One region of the Photobacterium satsumensis genome, then DNA from elsewhere that is predicted to be linked to it. Evidence: predicted binding sites of a transcription regulator. Region 1 holds the regulator's gene; each other region holds the start of a gene.
The links. The regulator MetJ, encoded in region 1, represses methionine synthesis genes. The targets are predictions, from matches to a motif close to TTAGACNTNTANANGTCTAA.
Positions count from the first base shown of each region.

Region 1 (6,209 bases):
ATCATACTGCTGGAACAGCCAAGACAAGGTACCGGAGAAAATCCCCGACAAGGCGATGATCTCATCGCCGCTCTCACGTAAATCACGTACCGTATGGTTGACCGGTAGCCCAGCACCAACGGTGGCGTTGTAGAGCCAGAAACGGCTGCTCTTGGCAAAGGCATCAATCACTTGGTGGTAATCCTCGCCAGACGCCGAGCCCGCCACTTTGTTGGCTGAAATCAGGTGTAGCCCTGACTCTGCTACCTGCGGGTAACGCGCAGCCAGTTCGCTGCTGGCTGTCACATCCAGCACCATCACATCATCATAGGTATGGTGGGCCAGCACCGAGAGCCAATCTCCATCGGTTTGGTCATATCCAACCGACTCATCATCAAACGCATTATGAGCCCGGCCGGCATCAATACCGTCAAAATCAATCCAGTGACGACGGCTATCAACCACCCCGATCAAGGTAAAACTCATGCCGTGACGCTTCTCCAGCGTCGCCTTCTCACTCTCGAACAACTCCAGCCAGCGACTACCGATATTGCCCTTGCCACAGAGGACGAGACCAATACGTTTCTGGGCCTGGAACAAACTCTGGTGGATCCCCTGGATCAAGCTGTCAGTATCGGCCTTGCGCAGCACAGCAACGAGGCTCAAGCCCGATTCAGACTCGGCAATAAACTCCAACGCCTGACCTTTGAGCTGCTGATAGAACCCATAGCAATGGACGGCATTGTTCACCACCCCGGCGCCCACTGCCGCCACCAACGAGAAGCCCTCACGTAAGCGCAACTCCGCGGCAATGCCGCTGTCCTGCAGCTGGGCCAATACGCTATTTACAACCTCGGCGGTATAAGCCAGCTGCACCCGACCTTTATCCGGTTCAAAACAGCTGGCAAGCGGCTGCAATTGAGTACGCTGCAGGAAACGCTCGATATCAGTAGCGATAGGCGCAAAATCATGAGCCCGGGTCACCGACAGCTCAATCAGGCACACCTCATCGAGCGAAGTAATGATCTTAGCGCCGCGCCCTGAGGCCAGTACTCGCTCAACCCGGGTCGAGCCCTGCTCCGGCTGATGACTGCAGCGCAGGGTCAGGTCTATTGCACTTTGGGCAACCGGCTGCAAGGTACGGCTATGCAATACCGGTGCCGCCAAACGGGCCAGTTCACTGGCCTCATCAAGACGTAACAGTGGCAGCAGGCAGGCATCGGCCACCTTACGCGGATCCGCACTGTAAACACCCGCAACATCACTCCAGATAGTGACCCGATCAACATCGGCCAGCGCCCCAATCACCGTTGCCGAATAATCAGAGCCATTTCGACCGAGCAGTACAGTCTCGCCAGTACCGCTCTGGGCCATGAAGCCGGTGATCACCACCCGCTGCTGGCTATATTGTGCCAGCTGCGCCTTGAGCAGCGGTCGTGACTGTGCACGGTCAACTTCCGGCTGTGCCGAACACTCAGCACGCAGGAAGCAACGAGAGTCCAAGCTCACCGCAGGCAATTGCTGTTTGCTCAGCAAAGCAGCCAACAAACGGGCTGACCACAACTCGCCGTGCCCCAGCACCTTAGCTTGCTCGGCTTCATCCCGGGGCTTTTCCGCCAGGCTTGATAACTCGCCCAGCTCTAGGTGCAGCTGGGTCAGCAGTTCATCGGCCGTCTCACCGTCTAGCAACGACTCAATCAGTGTCTGCTGGAAGCTACGTAAGGACTGCAGAGCTTCATGGGCCTGACGGCCATCTTTATCCAACAGTTCAAGCCACTCAATCAAACCGTTAGTCGTCTTGCCAGCCGCCGACACCACCACTAAATCGTTATCGCTCGAGTATTCCCGCAAAATGTCAGCCACCCGTAGATAGCACTCGGGATCAGCCAAGCTACTGCCCCCGAACTTATGCAGTTGACGTGCAAAAGAAACGCTCATTTAGGCCACCTCCGAGGCTTTATTGAAAGCCTGCTCAAGATCAGCAATCAAATCTTCAGGATCCTCAAGGCCTACCGACAGCCTTAACAGCGACGGCTTCAAACCCGCTTCGGCCTGGGCTTCATCCGACATCGCACGGTGTGTCATGCTGGCAGGGTGACAAATCAAGCTCTCGGTCCCGCCTAATGATTCCGCCAATGAGAAACAGTTTAGCTCTTTTACAAACACTTCCAGCTGCGCCATACCGCCAGCCATTTCAAAGCTCAGCATCGCCCCGAAGCCCTTTTGCTGCTTGAGAGCAATGGCATGGCCCGGATGCTCAGGCTGGCTCGGGTGGTAAATGTTGCCAACCAGTGGCTGTTGCTGCAGGTAGGCCAAGATCTGGCGGCTATTTTCTTCATGCATCCGCATTCTTGGTGCCAGGGTCCGCAGCCCCCGCAATGTCATATAGGCATCGAATGGCGCCCCGGTCGCACCGATACAGTTTGCCCACCAGGCAATCTCTTCTGCGTGCGCTTCTAACTTGGAGATCAGCACGCCACCGACCACATCCGAATGACCATTAATGTATTTGGTGGTGGAGTGAACAACAAAATCGGCGCCCAGCGCGATAGGCTGCTGGAGGATCGGAGACAGGAAAGTATTGTCGACAGCCACCAGCGATCCGGCCTGCTTGGCTGCTACACAGAGTTCTGCCACATCAACCACACGCAGCAGCGGGTTGGATGGTGTTTCGACCCAGATCAACTTGGGCTGCAATGTCAATGCTTCGGCCACTGCAGTCGGATCGGTCTGATCAATAAAACGGACCTTGAAGTCGCCCTTTGCTGCGCGGGTGTTGAACAGTCGGTAAGTACCGCCATAGCAGTCGTGCGGGGCAATAATCAAATCTTCAGGACCAATCAATGCTGAAGCAAGCAAGTTGATTGCCGCCGTACCGCAGTTGGTCACGACCGCGCCCGCGCCCCCCTCGAGCTCAGCCAGCGCATCGGCCAACGTGTTGCGGGTTGGGTTGCCAGAACGGGAGTAATCATATTGCGGCACCTCTCCTAATTGCGAGAAGCTATAGGTTGAGGTTAAATAGAGAGGGGGAACCACAGCATTGTACTGGGTATCGGATTCGATGCCGGTGCGAACAGCGACGGTGGCTAGCTTCTTGTCACTCATAATTACTTTCCTTGTCAGGGCGGCCCTGCTGAATAACTTTTATGCAACAACATAACCACAAACGAAGAGGACGTCAACACTTCTAGACGTCTATATGTCTTTGCTTATGGCAGTAAATCCCGCTAAAATTCAGGCATACTATATTTCTTCACTTTTATATCGCTGAGAAGGTAAAAAATGGCAGAGTGGAATGGCGAATACATCAGCCCTTACGCGGAACACGGTAAGAAAAACGAGCAAGTCAAAAAAATTACAGTTTCGATTCCATTAAAGGTTCTGAAAATCCTGACAGATGAACGTACTCGTCGCCAGGTCAACAACTTGCGCCACGCTACCAACAGTGAACTACTGTGCGAGGCCTTCCTGCATGCCTATACCGGTCAGCCACTGCCGACCGACGACGATATCCGTAAGGACCGTCCGGACGATCTTCCAGCCGAAGCCAAGGCCCTAATGGAAGAAATGGGGATCACATACGAAGACATTAACGAGTAGCCCCAAGCCAATACCACTTAGGTCAACAAGACGACTTGGTCAATAATACCGACAAATTATGACGAAAAAAAACCAGCCATACGGCTGGTTTTTTTGCACTACGTGGTGCGAAGCAATTACTTCTCTTCCATATAACCAACAGGCATATCGATTCGCGCAACGCCCGAGTCTACCGCAGCTTGCGCAACCGCCTTGGCAACACGTGGCAACAGGCGTGGATCCATCGGTTTAGGAATAATGTACTCTGTACCGAACTCAAGCTTGTCGGCACCTGCTGCCGCAACCACTTCGGCTGGTACCGGCTCTTTTGCCAGTGAGCGAATAGCGTCAACGGCAGCCAGCTTCATCTCGTCATTGATTTCGCTCGCGCGAACATCCAGCGCACCACGGAAGATGAACGGGAAACAGATAACATTGTTCACCTGGTTCGGGTAGTCCGAGCGGCCAGTACCCATGATCAAATCATCACGAACGGCATGAGCCAACTCAGGCTTGATTTCAGGATCCGGATTAGAACACGCAAATACCACAGGCTTGTCAGCCATCAGTTTCAGTGATTCCGGCGCCAGCAGATCGGGGCCCGATACGCCGACAAAGATATCCGCACCTTCAATCACATCTTCCAGCGTACGCTTGTCGGTGTTGTTGGCAAACAGCTGCTTATATTCATTGATATCGTCACGACGGGTGTGGATCACACCTTTGCGGTCAAGCATGTAGATTTTCTCACGCTGGGCACCACACTTGATCAGTAGCTCCATACACGCCACAGCTGCAGCGCCAGCACCCAAACAGACAATGACTGCTTCGTTGATTTTCTTGCCTTGCAACTCAAGCGCATTGAGCATCCCCGCCGCAGTCACAATCGCCGTACCATGCTGATCATCATGGAAGACCGGCACATGACAGCGTTCGATCAGGCGCTTTTCGATTTCAAAACAGTCCGGCGCCTTGATATCTTCCAGGTTGATCCCGCCAAATGTATCGGCAATATTCGCCACCGTATCGACAAACTCATCGATAGTACGGTGCTTTACTTCGATATCAATCGAGTCCAGGCCAGCAAAGCGTTTGAACAACAGTGCTTTACCTTCCATGACAGGTTTTGAAGCCAATGGACCCAGGTTACCCAAGCCAAGGATAGCGGTACCGTTGGTGATCACCGCGACCATATTGCCCTTACCGGTGTACTTGTAGACATTCTCTGAGTTTTGCGCGATTTCACGCACCGGCTCAGCCACACCAGGGCTGTAAGCAAGTGCCAGATCTTCTACGGTATTAGCCGGCTTGGTGAGTTCAACGGCGATTTTTCCTGGTACTGGGTAAGCATGGTAATCAAGGGCCTGCTGGCGAAAATCTTCAGACATAGTGTTCGAAATCCTGACTGGAGGTGACTTTATTTTGTAATTTGGACATAGATCATATTCTATGGCAGCACAAAATCCTAGCACCGAACATCTGGTCGATCCAATGATTCCCAGACTGAATGCCCAAGGAGTATGGGGAATATAGCGTCTTCGGTGATAACTATAGGAGGGAATCGCCAACATCGCTGGCAGTGGAATGCAGATAGGGAAGAAAGCAGGCTAAACTATGGCATAAAAAATGGGCATAAAAAAAGGGATGCTTGCGCATCCCCTTTTTCGACATTCATCTGGCAATTACTTGCTAGAAAGCGCACCGAAACGCTTGTTGAATTTGTCGATACGGCCACCAGAGCTAACCTGACGCTGCTTACCAGTGTAGAAAGGGTGACACTTGTCGCATACATCTAGGTTGATGTCTTTACCCATAGTAGAGTTAAATACGAAAGTGTTGCCGCAAGAACAACGAGCGTTTACTGCAGTGTACTCTGGGTGAATACCTTGTTTCATGGGATAACCTCAAAAGTAAGGCCGTGTCGCTCTCCCGATCCAAAGCCGGGCACCACACGTCGTTAAAAAATATACGTAACGGCTGAACTGCCAATACGCCAAATTAGGCGGCGTATAGTAATCAATCGAGCAGTTCAGATCAACCAATATGCGCCTTTTTTCGCCGCTTTGCCGCCCGAGGCTGGGCAGGGTACACTTCTCTATCTTAGTACATGCGGATTTAGCGGTTATATATGACGCCCAACATCGCCCGAGTGGCCCTTCCTGTCCCCTTAGACAAGCAATTTGATTACCTGGTCAAGCCCGGCCAGCAACCTGCCATAGGCGGGCGGGTCAAAGTGCCGTTCGGACGACAGCAACTCGTTGGGATCGTGATGGCACTCGCCGATACGTCCGATTTTCCCATCAACCAGCTCAAGCCCATCTACAGCGTACTGGATGAGACGCCGCTGTGGGAACCGAGCCTGTTCAAGTTGCTGAACTGGGCCAGTCAGTATTACCAGTATCCACTCGGTGATACGCTGGCCAATGCGATGCCGACCTACTTACGCAAAGGAAGGGAAGCAGCTCCATCGACGCTGAAGATGTGGCAGTTGACCGAGGACGGACATAACCAGCCATTAACGGCTCTCAAGGGAGCTCCTCGCCAGGCACAGGTTCTGAACATGCTACGCCAAGGGGCATTGAGTCAGGAAGCCTTACTGGCCGAAGAGATCAGCCGGCCCATACTGAAAACCATTGCGAATAAGGGGTGGA
Region 1 covers NZ_JAKJSK010000011.1:53,349-59,557, forward strand. The annotation lists gene L4D79_RS21495 (bifunctional aspartate kinase/homoserine dehydrogenase II) at 1-1,917, opposite strand, end outside; gene L4D79_RS21500 (O-succinylhomoserine (thiol)-lyase) at 1,918-3,084, opposite strand; gene metJ (met regulon transcriptional regulator MetJ) at 3,262-3,579, shown strand; gene L4D79_RS21510 (malic enzyme-like NAD(P)-binding protein) at 3,696-4,946, opposite strand; gene rpmE (50S ribosomal protein L31) at 5,241-5,453, opposite strand; gene priA (primosomal protein N') at 5,687-6,209, shown strand, end outside.

Region 2 (6,209 bases), on a different contig from region 1:
GTGAGCGTGCTTTGTTTGTTATGGCTTGCTTACCAGTTCGATGAAAGCCAGTTGGCATCGCTAACAACTAACGTTGTGGCGTCACTCGTCTTGCTTGTTGCAGGCCTACTGGTGTGGTCAATGCACTTATTGACCGGGAAAACAGTCAACCGTTGGCAGTTGGTGATTGCGGCGGGGATTTTAATGCTGTCGGCCAACATGCAGATGACCATGATTTTGTAACGATTGACGAAATGTGAGGCGGCGCTTTTTCTTTCCGCCTCATTCTGTCTATGCTTATTCATGAGTGAATACTTACCGAGGGGTAGGCAGTATGGAGATTAATAATCTTTTGAACATGGATGGCAATATCGTTCTCGGTATCGTGAATGAGCGATTACGCCTTGAGTGTTCGACGGTCGAAGAGCTGGTCAGCCGCTATGAACTCGATTTCAATGAGCTGAACCAGAAAATGGAAGACTTGGGCTACCATTACGATCCAATCAATAACCAATTTAAGTAAAACTACTCAATATCATCATTAGGCTGCAATGGCATTAAGCGCCACTATGCAGCCTTGATCCCTTCCAAGTGGGTTTGGCATTGCTGTTTAGCGGTAGCAAAAAATGCCGATAAATAGTGCCTTTCACGCTCTTGTGCTCTGATCGCGGCAAACAGTCGCCGCCATAGACCATCCCCTAATGGCTTGCTGACAATGAGCCCTTGCCGCGCAAAGTCAAATACTGCCCAGTTAGGTAATGCAGCAACGCCTAAGCCCGCTGACACCATTTGGATCAGCATCAGGGTATTGTCGGCTTGTTTCCAGTTGGCAGGTTCAATACCGGCCGGTTGCATGAAGTGCTTCACGACATCAAGCCGGCTTCGCTGAACGGGATAGCTCAGCATGGTTTCATGGGCCAAATCTTCAGGATAAATAATGTCTTTAGATGCCAGTGGAGATTGTGGGGCAACGATCAAGCGCATTTCAAAGTCAAACAGGGGTTCGAAATGAATGTCACTGCGAGCCTGGATATCCGAAGTAATGACGAGATCTAGCTCACCGGCACCGAGCGCGGGTAACGGTTCGAAACCAAAACCGGATGAAAAATCCAACGTAACATTAGGCCAATGATTTTGGTATTCCTTCAAGGCAGGCATTAACCACTGGAAGCAAGAGTGACACTCGATAGCCATATGGAGTCGGCCATTGGTATCTTCTTTGAGGCTGGCAAGTTCATGTTCAGCCTGGGCTAGGCGAGGGAAAAGGTCATCAGCAAGTCGCAGTAAAATATCGCCTTCTGCGGTGAATTTTACCGGCCGGGTCTTACGCAGAAAAAGCTGGCTGCCTAGCCGCTGTTCCAAATCTTTCAGCTGGTGAGACAGAGCTGATTGCGTTAGGCACAACGTGTTTGCAGTGGCTGTCAGTGAACCGGTATCTCGCAATACCGTTAGCGTTCTTAAGTGCTTAATCTCAATCAAATCTTTTCCTCTATCTATCGTGGCGATGCATTCCTTAACTCGCAGCATTTACTGTATCTGTAAAACATGGCGGTGTAAACATCTAGACGTCCAAATGCAGTTTTAAGCATAGCTTGTCATATGAATTTTATTCAAGATAAACATTAGTGATTAGAAATTGCTCATGCTCAGTGGCTAGGCCATTGTTATGTCAACAACGACAAAGAATACTGGGACGGAAAAATAATGACTGTAAAAACAACAACACATATTTTGGGTTATCCGCGTATTGGCAGCCAGCGCGAGCTAAAGTTTGCCCAGGAAAAATACTGGCGAGGTGAAATTTCACAAGCTGAACTGAAGGAAGTGGGAAGCTTGCTGCGTCACCGCCACTGGGGAGAGCAATCAGGAGCTGGGTTAGATGTCGTCACTGTCGGTGATTTTGCTTGGTATGATCATGTACTGGGCACCAGCATGCTGTTAGGCCATTTGCCGAAGCGCCACCGAAACGGTTTTCCTGACCTCGATACCTTGTTTCGAGTCGCTAGAGGTAAAGCACCAACAGGTTGTGCGTGTGCAGCATCCGATATGACCAAGTGGTTCAATACCAACTACCACTACATTGTGCCGGAATTCAGTGCCGATGATGAATTTACGGTTAGCTGGCCGCAGCTTTTTGAGGAAATCGCCGAAGCAAAAAAAGCGGGCCACAAAGTGAAACCGGTGTTACTAGGGCCAATTTCTTACCTATGGCTTGGCAAGGAAAAAGAAGCGGACTTCGATAGGCTTTCATTATTACCAAGACTACTAGCGGCTTATCAGCAGATCCTCAATAAGTTAGCGACATTAGGAATAGAGTGGGTGCAAATTGATGAGCCGTCGTTGGCATTAGAGCTACCCAAAGAGTGGGCTGACTCATTCAAGATCGCTTACCAAGTGTTGCATGGTGCACCAAAGCTGCTACTAACCACATATTTTGACAATATTACTCATCAACTGGACGCCATCACCAAACTCAATGTCGATGGTTTGCATATTGATATCTCAGCGGCTCCTGAGCAGTTGGATGAAGTGGTAGAGCGTTTGCCTGAGCACTGGGTACTATCCGCCGGTGTAGTTAATGGCCGAAATGTGTGGCGTGCTGATCTGAACGCGCTGTTAGAACGCCTTAATCCGGTCAAAGCGAAATTAGCAGAACGCCTGTGGTTAGCCTCGTCGTGTTCACTTCTTCATAGTCCAATGGACCTAGACTTAGAAACGGATGTGGATCCAGAAGTACGACAATGGCTGGCATTTGCCAAGCAAAAGTGCCGTGAACTGACTCTGCTGGCTCAAGCCATTGATGGTAACGAAATCGCCATTGAAGAGTGTGCTCACTACAGTGCACCGATCAAAGCCCGTGCCACCAGTGCTTTGGTGAACAATGAACAGGTGCGTCAACGCAGTGCGGCAATTACTGATGTATTGGCAGAGCGTAAGCAGCCTTATGAAGAGCGTGCTCGTCAGCAGCGTCAATCCCTAGGGTTACCTTTGCTGCCGACAACAACTATTGGCTCATTTCCGCAAACCAATGAAATCCGTACTCAGCGCCGAGATTTCAAAGCGGGCCGCCTGAATGAACAGGATTATGTCTCAGCGATGAAGGGCCATATTGGTGATGCAATTGAGCGCCAAAACAAGCTAGACCTTGATGTCTTGGTGCATGGTGAGGCTGAGCGTAATGACATGGTGGAATACTTCGCAGAGTTGCTCGAAGGCTTTGCAGCGACCCGCTTTGGCTGGGTACAAAGTTATGGCTCACGGTGCGTGAAACCTGCGGTGATTGTCTCTGATATCTATCGCTCTGCACCGATGACGGTTTCTTGGTCGCAGTATGCCCAGTCATTAACGGATAAGCCTGTAAAGGGGATGCTCACCGGTCCTGTGACTATTTTGGGGTGGACGTTCCCGCGTGAGGATCTTAGCCGAGAAGCGATCGCCAATCAGATAGCATTGGCATTGCGGGATGAAGTGGCTGATTTACAAGAGAAAGGGATTAAGATCATCCAGATCGATGAGCCAGCTATTCGAGAAGGGATGCCAATAAAGGCCAGCCAATGGCAAGAGTATTTGGACTGGGCGGTGAAAGCGTTCAAGATTTCTGCTGCCAGTGCCGAGCCCAAAACACAGATACATACCCATATGTGTTATAGCGAATTCAACGACATGATTGAATCCGTGGCTGCGCTAGATGCGGATGTGATCACTATTGAGACATCACGTTCTGATATGGAATTGCTCAAAGCCTTTGAAGCGTTTGATTACCCGAATGAGATTGGCCCTGGTGTTTATGATATCCACTCACCGAACATCCCAACGGTTGAACAGGTTATTGAATTGGTCGAAAAGGCTGAAGCGCAAATTCCGGCTGAAAGATTATGGATCAACCCTGATTGTGGATTGAAAACGCGAAGCTGGGAAGAAACAGAGGAAGCTCTGACGAATATGGTTGAAGCTGCGAAAACACTGCGTGAGCAGTATCAATCAAAAGTCGTGTAGTTAAATCTTATAACTAGCCAAAGCCCTCGGAGTTGTTGACTCTGGGGGCTTTGATTTATTTAAGAGCGTCCTTTGATGTCATCAAAGCTAGGTTTGTATTCTGACTTGGTGAACTTTGTTTTTAGCTTAGGGAAATGCGTTCTCTCACTTTGCCCCTGTAGCTCTTTGCTGGTTGGGACATAATTGGAATGTTGATATTCTACTTTTTGCGGTGATACTTGACTGTTGTCATTACGGCCTTGAAGTTCGTAAGCGACAGCTGAATTAGCAATAAATAGCCCGACAATAATTAATGCGATATTTTTCATAGCAGCCTACCTTAGCAAAATTGAAAGGTGTACCGAGTTTCTAGATTACCAATTACTTGGTATATAAAGCTTAGATGATAAAACTTTGTCATCGAGACGATTTACAAAACTTTAAGTTAAGTTTCTGTCAATAAGCCATGATTGATAACATATTATATATTTCTATCAGTAGTCGGATATTAAAACTAACTAATTGAAAATGATTGAATTGATGCAGAGGAGGGGGCGTTTAATTTGGTTAGAAACAAAATGTCTGACAAACTATGAAAGTTTTGTGAATGCAATAAAAGAGAAATACTCCTGCCAAAAGCAGGAGTATTACGTTCAGCAAGAATGCTTATTTAGCTTCTGTACGCGTAAAGGTTAGCGTGTGCTCAGCACCAGACAAAGTTAGTTGGTTGCCTGCGACAGTCGCTGTGCTCCAATCCATAAGAGTGGCGCTCATTACGCGCTCAAGCTCCATTGCTGGCTCTGGACATGCCATCATGGTCATTCCCATTTTCTCAATGCGCAGTTTGCCTTCGTTTAGCTCGGCTTGGCCGAAGTAACGGTTACAACCGGCATGCCCATTAGCGGCTAGATCAGCCGAAAGCTGTAGGTTTGGTGCTTGGAATGGTTCTGCGATCTCAAGTGCGTTGCCATCGACTTTGTTAAGCACCCAGTTGAAAGAAGCAAGGTCAGTATCTGTGAGCATAGCAGTCGTTGGTTCGCTTTCAGTGGTAGATGCACAAGCAGCTAGAATGACAGGTACGGCCAATGCAGCAAGAATACGTTTCTTCATCATTATAAATTCCCAGAAGTCGTGATAATTACCCAACTAAGTATTATTCCCCTGAATGCTTAGGGTTGGATAATTAATTGTACGTTGTTTTTTATGTTGTTTTACAATATATATCAGATTTTGGTGTGAGTGAAAATAAAAAACACACTAAACCCTGCAATATTCAGGTTCGGTTAGGTTTTACCACATGGATAAAACTAAAACACTAAACAAGATAGTAGTTTATACGATGGGAAAAGAAAAAATGTTAAGCCTGCGTCATTTTATTTATACCCAGTAACTTCAAGGTGCCAGTAACTTCAAGGTGCCAGTAACTTCAAGGTGATTGGTTCAGCTTGAAGTCACTTGGGTATGTCATCTTTTTTTATCATGTGTAGATGGACATCCTGTTGTGGGAATGGGATAGAAATGCCTTCTCGATCAAAGCGCATTTTCACTTCTCGGGTGACATCCCAATATACATCCCAATAATCCTCGGTTTTCACCCAGGGGCGAACAATAAAATCGACGGAAGATGAATTGAGAACATGAAGCTTGATCGTTGGCTCTGGTGAGCGAAGCACCATCGAATGATCCGCCAAAATGGCCTCCAAGACTTTTTCGGTTTTTTCAATATCATCACCATAGCCAATGCCAAAGACCATATCGACACGGCGAACTCTCTCGTGGGTGATATTCTTGATGGTGTCGCCCCAAATCTTACTGTTGGGCACAATGAGGATCTGGTTATCAAAGGTCTTTATGGTAGTGCTTACCAAGCTCATGTGGCTCACTTTACCGGAGGTACCGCCGGCCTCGACAAAGTCGTCGACATCAAAGGGACGGTAGATCAGTAGCATCATACCGGAGGCAAAATTAGACAGTGTGTCCTGCAAGGCAAAGCCGATAATCACACCAGCGACACCGAAACCGGTCAGTACCGGCGCTAAGTTCAGCCCTATTTGCGATAGTGCAATCAGGATACCAATACACAGCACCGTATTGCCACTGATGGAAATAAAGAAGTCTTTCATCAATTGTGACATGCGCAGGGTGGGTGATGACACCGCGCGAGTCACGATCCGCCGGGTGATATTCTTTAAAACTTTAAAGACAAAAATGATGACCAGAAAGATAAATAACTTGAACAGCGCGGCGGGTGTATT
Region 2 covers NZ_JAKJSK010000007.1:267,246-273,454, forward strand. The annotation lists gene L4D79_RS12925 (hypothetical protein) at 1-222, shown strand, start outside; gene L4D79_RS12930 (DUF4250 domain-containing protein) at 314-502, shown strand; gene metR (HTH-type transcriptional regulator MetR) at 547-1,458, opposite strand; gene metE (5-methyltetrahydropteroyltriglutamate--homocysteine S-methyltransferase) at 1,684-3,975, shown strand; gene L4D79_RS12945 (hypothetical protein) at 4,035-4,283, opposite strand; gene L4D79_RS12950 (META domain-containing protein) at 4,621-5,067, opposite strand; gene L4D79_RS12955 (mechanosensitive ion channel domain-containing protein) at 5,406-6,209, opposite strand, start outside.
Region 2: metE (5-methyltetrahydropteroyltriglutamate--homocysteine S-methyltransferase) is a predicted target of MetJ. The motif match lies at 1,533-1,552, and genes of this name have one in related genera.

Region 3 (6,209 bases), on a different contig from region 1:
GCGCCACGAACTGGTGTCGGATGACGACCTGCGTATGGTCGACTTCATCCGCGTCAAATCGGAACAAAAAGTACAGGAGAAAAAACGCGAACTCCCGAAACCGCCACCACCGAAGCGGCCACCACCGCCGCCTGAGCTAAAAGTGACGTCAACGGTCAAGCCAGTGATGGAGCAAATCCCGATGGATATGCCGAAGCTGGATCTCCCCGTCAATGTCACCGGCGGTTCAGTACTTGGCCACTACAGCCAAGGTGGCGGGGCACAGATGGCGGGTAACGGTGGTCCTGTACCGCTGGCAACATTCCAGCCACAAATGCCGCGTAAAGCCGCTAGGGCCGGCATTGAACAAGGCATAGTCATGCTCGAGTTTACCGTCAATGCCCGCGGCGCTGTCGAGGACATCAAGGTGCTCAAGGAGACGCCACGCCGAATGGGACTCGGCAAAGCGGCAAGAAAGACCGTATCGAAATGGACCTTCAAGCCCAAGCAGGTCGACGGCCAGGCCGTCAGTACCCGCCTGTCGCAGGAAATCGAGTTTTCAGTCAACTAAGGGAGTGACCCATGCAGAAATTTCAACAACATTTGCTGGCTTCTCTCTTTATCCTAACCGGTGCCCTTGCGGCACCGGTTATGGCCAAGGGAACCCCAGAGCTCAGCGACCGGACATTCAAGACCGTCAACAAGGTCCAGGAGTTAATTGCCACCGAGAAGTACAACCAGGCTATCGACAAGCTGGAAAGCGCCCTCGAGCGAACCAAGTCGAAAAAATATGACCGGGCAGTGTTGCTGCAACAGATGGGATTTTTATATTCGATGCAGGATAACTACGGCAAGGCCTCGCAATTTTTTGCCAAGTCGTTGGCAGAAGATGCCCTGCCGGTACCGGTCGCCCAGCAGGTTCGCTACAGCCTCGCCCAGCTTTACTTGGCCGAGGAGCAATTCCAGCAATCGGTCACGACCATGAAGCGATGGTTTGAGATCGCCAAGACCACCGAGGAGAAGCCAAGTGCCCATGCCTATATCACGCTAGCCAGTGGCTATGTCCAGATGGAGAATTACAAAAACGCGATCCCGCCGGTCAAGCAGGCGATAGCGATGAGCCCGGCCCCGAGCGAGTCGTGGTACATGCTGCTGATGGCATCCCATTATGAACTGAAGCAATTCAAGAGTGTCGCCGGTGTACTGAAGACCCTGACATCAAAGTATCCGCACAAGAAACGGTACTGGATGCAGCTTTCAGGCGTCTATATGGAGCTAAACCAGGAGCGTAACTCACTGGCTACCTTGGAGAGCGCCTACAAGCTAGGACTGTTTGATGAAGAGAAAGAGTTCCTGCGCCTCGCTAATTTCCAGGCGTACCGCGGGATCCCTTACCGGGCAGCAAAAACACTGGAACAAGAGATGGCCAACGGCAATATCAGCAACACGGTCAAACACTGGAATAAACTCGCCAGCTTCTGGCAGCAGGCCAAAGAGCTGGACCGGGCCATTACGGCCTACCGTAGTGCCTACCAGCAAGAACCAACAGCCAACACCCAGCTGAAAATCGCCCGTTTGATGCTGCAGGCCCAGCAATATGGCCAAGCTACTGAGTTTGCCCTGCAACCAGCCCCCGGTGCCGAGTCGGGTGACAAGGCCGAGCTCGCCTACTTGCGCGGTATGGCCCACTTCGAGCTCAACCAGTTGGGTAGAGCACTCAAGGCAATGAAAGTCGCCGCCCAGTCCGAGGACATGAAAGGTGCGGCAGGGCCTTGGGTCACGTTCTTGCAAGATCAAGGGTAGCTCTATCGCCCCGGTCTAACCTTACCTGTAATTGGTGTGAGTCAGTCGCACTGTTTAGGGAAGCTACTGCTTAGCATTGGCTTTCCTTTTTTTATTCGCTACTTACCCGGCCGCTTTTACCCTGACATAAGCATACTGGCACGACTTCCTCGCATTATTCTCCATCCACCAGACCCGACTCCTGCGAAGCGACCTGCAATGCTATCTCGTCGGGCATTGTCAGCTGTTGGTACAATTGCCGCTCAGTCATATCGGCAATAACCGCTTGCTGGCCTTGTGCCAATGACCGCTTAAGCTCGTCGCTGTGGAACTGGCGTACCGTAGCAAGTGCCTGGTGCTTTTGATTGGTGAGCGATAGCTCGGTCTCTGCTTGCCAAGCAGCCTTATCCAGCTCGTCCGCGTATCCATAACCTGTGCTTAATAACAAACTACCCGCGACTATCAGCTTCACTATATTACGCATAATCTTTCCTCACCCTTCTCGTACTCTCACACGTTATTGTTGTAGTGCAGCATGCGTGCCAAAATTCAGCCATTATTATTCAATAGCTTAGAACCAAAGCAAAAGAAGAGGTAAGACACCTGTGGCATATTTGTTCGCATATTGGTCAATTTTGCCAGCATGAGGGAATAGAAAATCAGGCACAAAAAAGGCCGCTATCGCGACCTTTTTCCGGCACTCACATGCCATTGCTTTGCCCTGTTCATAGGGCTTTATCTATTGTTTCGCCACTCAGCGATTATTGTGCGGCAAGCCAAGCCGGCACATCAGCAACACTGTCTAGCACCGCATCTGCCAACTGCTCACCCTCATCGGTTACCGGCTTGCCAGTACGCACCAAGATTTTGGTACCGACTTCAGCCGCTTCGGCGGCTTTCATATCATCGGCCTTATCACCGATCATCACCGAGCTGGCCATATCAATCTTGAGGAAGTCACGGGCAGAGTTAAACATACCAGGCTTAGGTTTGCGGCATTCACAATCCTGAAGGTAATCACCTTTGCCTTCAGTCGGGTGATGCGGGCAGTAATAGATACCGTCGAACTCGACACCGTTGTCGACAAAATTCCAGTCCATCCACTCGGTCAGGGTCAGGAAATCATCCTCGGTAAACATCCCGCGGGCAATGCCAGACTGGTTGGTCACTAACACCAACATGTACCCCATCGCCTTAAGTTTCTTACAGGCTTCAAACACACCCTCGACATATTCAAAATCATCGGTAGTGTGGACATAGCCGTGATCGATGTTAATTACGCCATCACGGTCAATAAAAACTGCTGGTTTGGCCAAGCGTCAGCCCTCTGTCTCGCTGTATTCGTTATGCCCAAATTATGGCACGGCTGGCAACGGGATTCACCTGTTTCTATCAACCCCAGCAATAAGAGCAACATAGAATAGTCGCACTGCGATTATGGCTATAAAGCCATTTAGACGTCCAGACGTAAAAATATCTATTGACTTCATTTATATTAGCCCATAGCATCAAAGCCATAGATGCGATTGGCAGACAGACCTCAGGCATCAATAAAATAATGCAAATGCAATACACAACATAACAATATACCGGTCGCAGCCATTGATGGGCGTGCCCGTCATCAACACGGTATAGGATTTGGGAAAAACGATGATAGAAATAAACAGAGTCAATAAAGTCTTCTATCAAGGGGCCAAGGAGATCCACGCACTGCGTGATATCAACCTGACCATTGAGCAAGGCACCATCTTTGGAGTGATAGGTTCTTCCGGTGCCGGTAAAAGTACCCTGATCCGCTGCGTCAACCTGCTCGAGCGCCCAACAAGCGGTCATGTCATCGTTGATGGTATCGATCTCACCCAGCTCTCAAACCAAGAGCTGACCCAGGCGCGCCGCAAGATCGGCATGATCTTCCAGCACTTCAACCTGCTGTCTTCTCGCACTGTTTTCGACAATGTCGCGCTGCCCCTAGAGCTGGCAGGCACCAACAAAGCAGGCATAAAAACTAAAGTCGATGAACTGCTTGAACTGGTTGGTTTGGCCGACAAGAGCGAAACCTACCCGTCCAATTTGAGTGGCGGACAGAAGCAGCGTGTGGCAATTGCCCGTGCACTGGCCTCTGATCCCAAGGTACTCCTGTGTGACGAAGCCACCAGCGCCCTTGACCCAGCGACAACCCAATCTATTTTGACGCTGCTAAAGGAAATCAACCGCAAGCTCGAGCTGACGATTTTGCTGATCACCCACGAGATGGATGTGGTGAAAAGCATCTGCTCCGAAGTGGCGATCATCGGTGACGGTGAGCTGGTCGAGAAAGGGCCGGTCGGCGATATCTTTGCCCACCCGAAAACCGAGCTCGCGCGTGACTTTATCCGCTCTACCCTGGATCTTTCTATTCCTGAAGACTACCGCACACGCATGGTGGAAACCCGTGTTGCGAACAGCTACCCGCTGATCCGCCTTGAGTTTACCGGCGCCTCGGTTGATGCTCCGCTTATCTCGCAAGTGGCTCGCGAGTTCAATATTGATATCAGCATTTTAAGCTCAGACATGGACTACGCCGGCGGCGTCAAGTTCGGCCTGATGCTCGCTGAATTCTTCGGCACCGAGCAAGCGGCTGACCAAGCCATTAACTTCCTTCGCGATCACAAAGTAAATGTAGAGGTATTGGGCTATGTTGCTTGATTCAATTACCACCTGGTGGACCCAGAACGAACGTTTGGTTGATCTGCTTATCGATGCCCTTGGTCAAACCCTGATCATGGTCTTTGCCTCTGGCCTTATAGGCTTTTTGATCGGGATCCCTGTCGGCGTTGCCCTGCACTTAACCAAAGCAAACGGCCTACTGGCCAACCCTGCAGTTAATAAAGTGCTGGGTATTGTGACCAATATTGGCCGCTCCATTCCCTTTATCATCTTGCTGGTAGCGATAATTCCATTTACCCGCTTCGTGGTTGGCAGCTCTATCGGCACCGCAGCGGCGATTGTGCCATTGACCGTCGGCGCGATCCCTTTCATTGCCCGTCTCGTCGAAGGGGCATTGCTAGAAGTCCCTACCGGTTTGGTGGAAGCTGCACAGGCGATGGGCGCAACCCCACGCCAAATCATTACCAAGGTACTGCTACCAGAAGCCCTGCCGGGCATTTTCAACGCCGTAACCATCACTCTAGTGACCTTGGTCAGCTACTCGGCGATGGCTGGTACTGTCGGTGGCGGCGGCTTGGGTGACGTCGGTATCCGTTACGGCTACCAGCGCTTTGACGGTACCGTCATGCTGATTACGGTCGTGATGCTGGTCATACTGGTTCAGATCATCCAGTCCACCGGTGACCATCTGGTCAAGCGCTTCGACCACAGATAACGAGTGACACAGACAACAAGTAACACTGTTAACAGACAATATTCCATCTAGTATTACGGAAAACCCCAGTTTTTAAGGAGAAGTAACATGGCTTTTAATTTGAAGAATTTGTTCGCCGTCGCCGGTTTGGCATCAGCATTGGTCCTGACAGGCTGTGGCGAGAAAGAAGCTGTCGTTGATAGCAGCAAAGTTAAAATTGGGGTAATGGCAGGGGCTGAAGAGCAAGTCGCAGAGATTGCTGCACAAGAAGCCAAGGAAAAATACGGTCTTGATGTTGAGCTGATCGCCTTCACGGATTACGTATCGCCAAACGCAGCACTGGAAGAAGGCTCTATCGATGCCAACGCCTTCCAGCACAAGCCATACCTTGACCAGCAAATCACTGACCGCGGCTACAAGTTTGCCGTTGCCGGGAACACCTTCGTTTACCCGATTGCTGGCTACTCAAGCAAAATCGAATCAGTTGACGAGCTAAAAGACGGCGATCAAATCGCAGTACCAAACGATCCAACTAACCTTGGCCGCTCTCTGCTACTGCTTGAGCAACAGGGCCTACTGAAGCTGAAAGAAGGTGCAGGCCTAACGGCAACAGTATTGGACATCGTTGAAAATCCAAAAGGTCTAAAAATTGTTGAGCTAGAAGCTGCCCAGCTACCTCGTTCTCTGGACGATGTGCAACTAGCTATCATTAACACGACCTATGCCAGCAGCATCAACCTAACGCCAGAGCGTGATGGTGTCTTTGTTGAAGACAAAGAATCACCATATGTGAACCTGATTGTTGCCCGTGAAGACAATGTCAACGCAGAAAACGTACAGACCTTCATCAAGGCTTACCAGTCAGACGTTGTATACGAAGCTGCAAAAGAAATCTTCCAAGGTGGCGTCGTTAAAGGTTGGTAATTTACCTTCTCGATATGGCTATTCGCCCAACCTAGAAATTAATAAGCCCCTCCAGTGAGGGGCTTATTGCTTCTTCCTGTATATATCTAACCATCTGCTATTTTTTCTTTTTCACCCTACCCTGTACCGCTTTAAGACGCGGGTTCGACTTACAGATAACATAGACTCGACCACGACGCTTAAT
Region 3 covers NZ_JAKJSK010000018.1:14,514-20,722, forward strand. The annotation lists gene L4D79_RS26545 (energy transducer TonB) at 1-550, shown strand, start outside; gene L4D79_RS26550 (tetratricopeptide repeat protein) at 562-1,782, shown strand; gene L4D79_RS26555 (hypothetical protein) at 1,937-2,245, opposite strand; gene gmhB (D-glycero-beta-D-manno-heptose 1,7-bisphosphate 7-phosphatase) at 2,523-3,077, opposite strand; gene metN (methionine ABC transporter ATP-binding protein MetN) at 3,412-4,446, shown strand; gene L4D79_RS26570 (methionine ABC transporter permease) at 4,436-5,122, shown strand; gene L4D79_RS26575 (MetQ/NlpA family lipoprotein) at 5,210-6,025, shown strand; gene ykgO (type B 50S ribosomal protein L36) at 6,123-6,209, opposite strand, start outside.
Region 3: metN (methionine ABC transporter ATP-binding protein MetN) is a predicted target of MetJ. The motif match lies at 3,215-3,234, and genes of this name have one in related genera.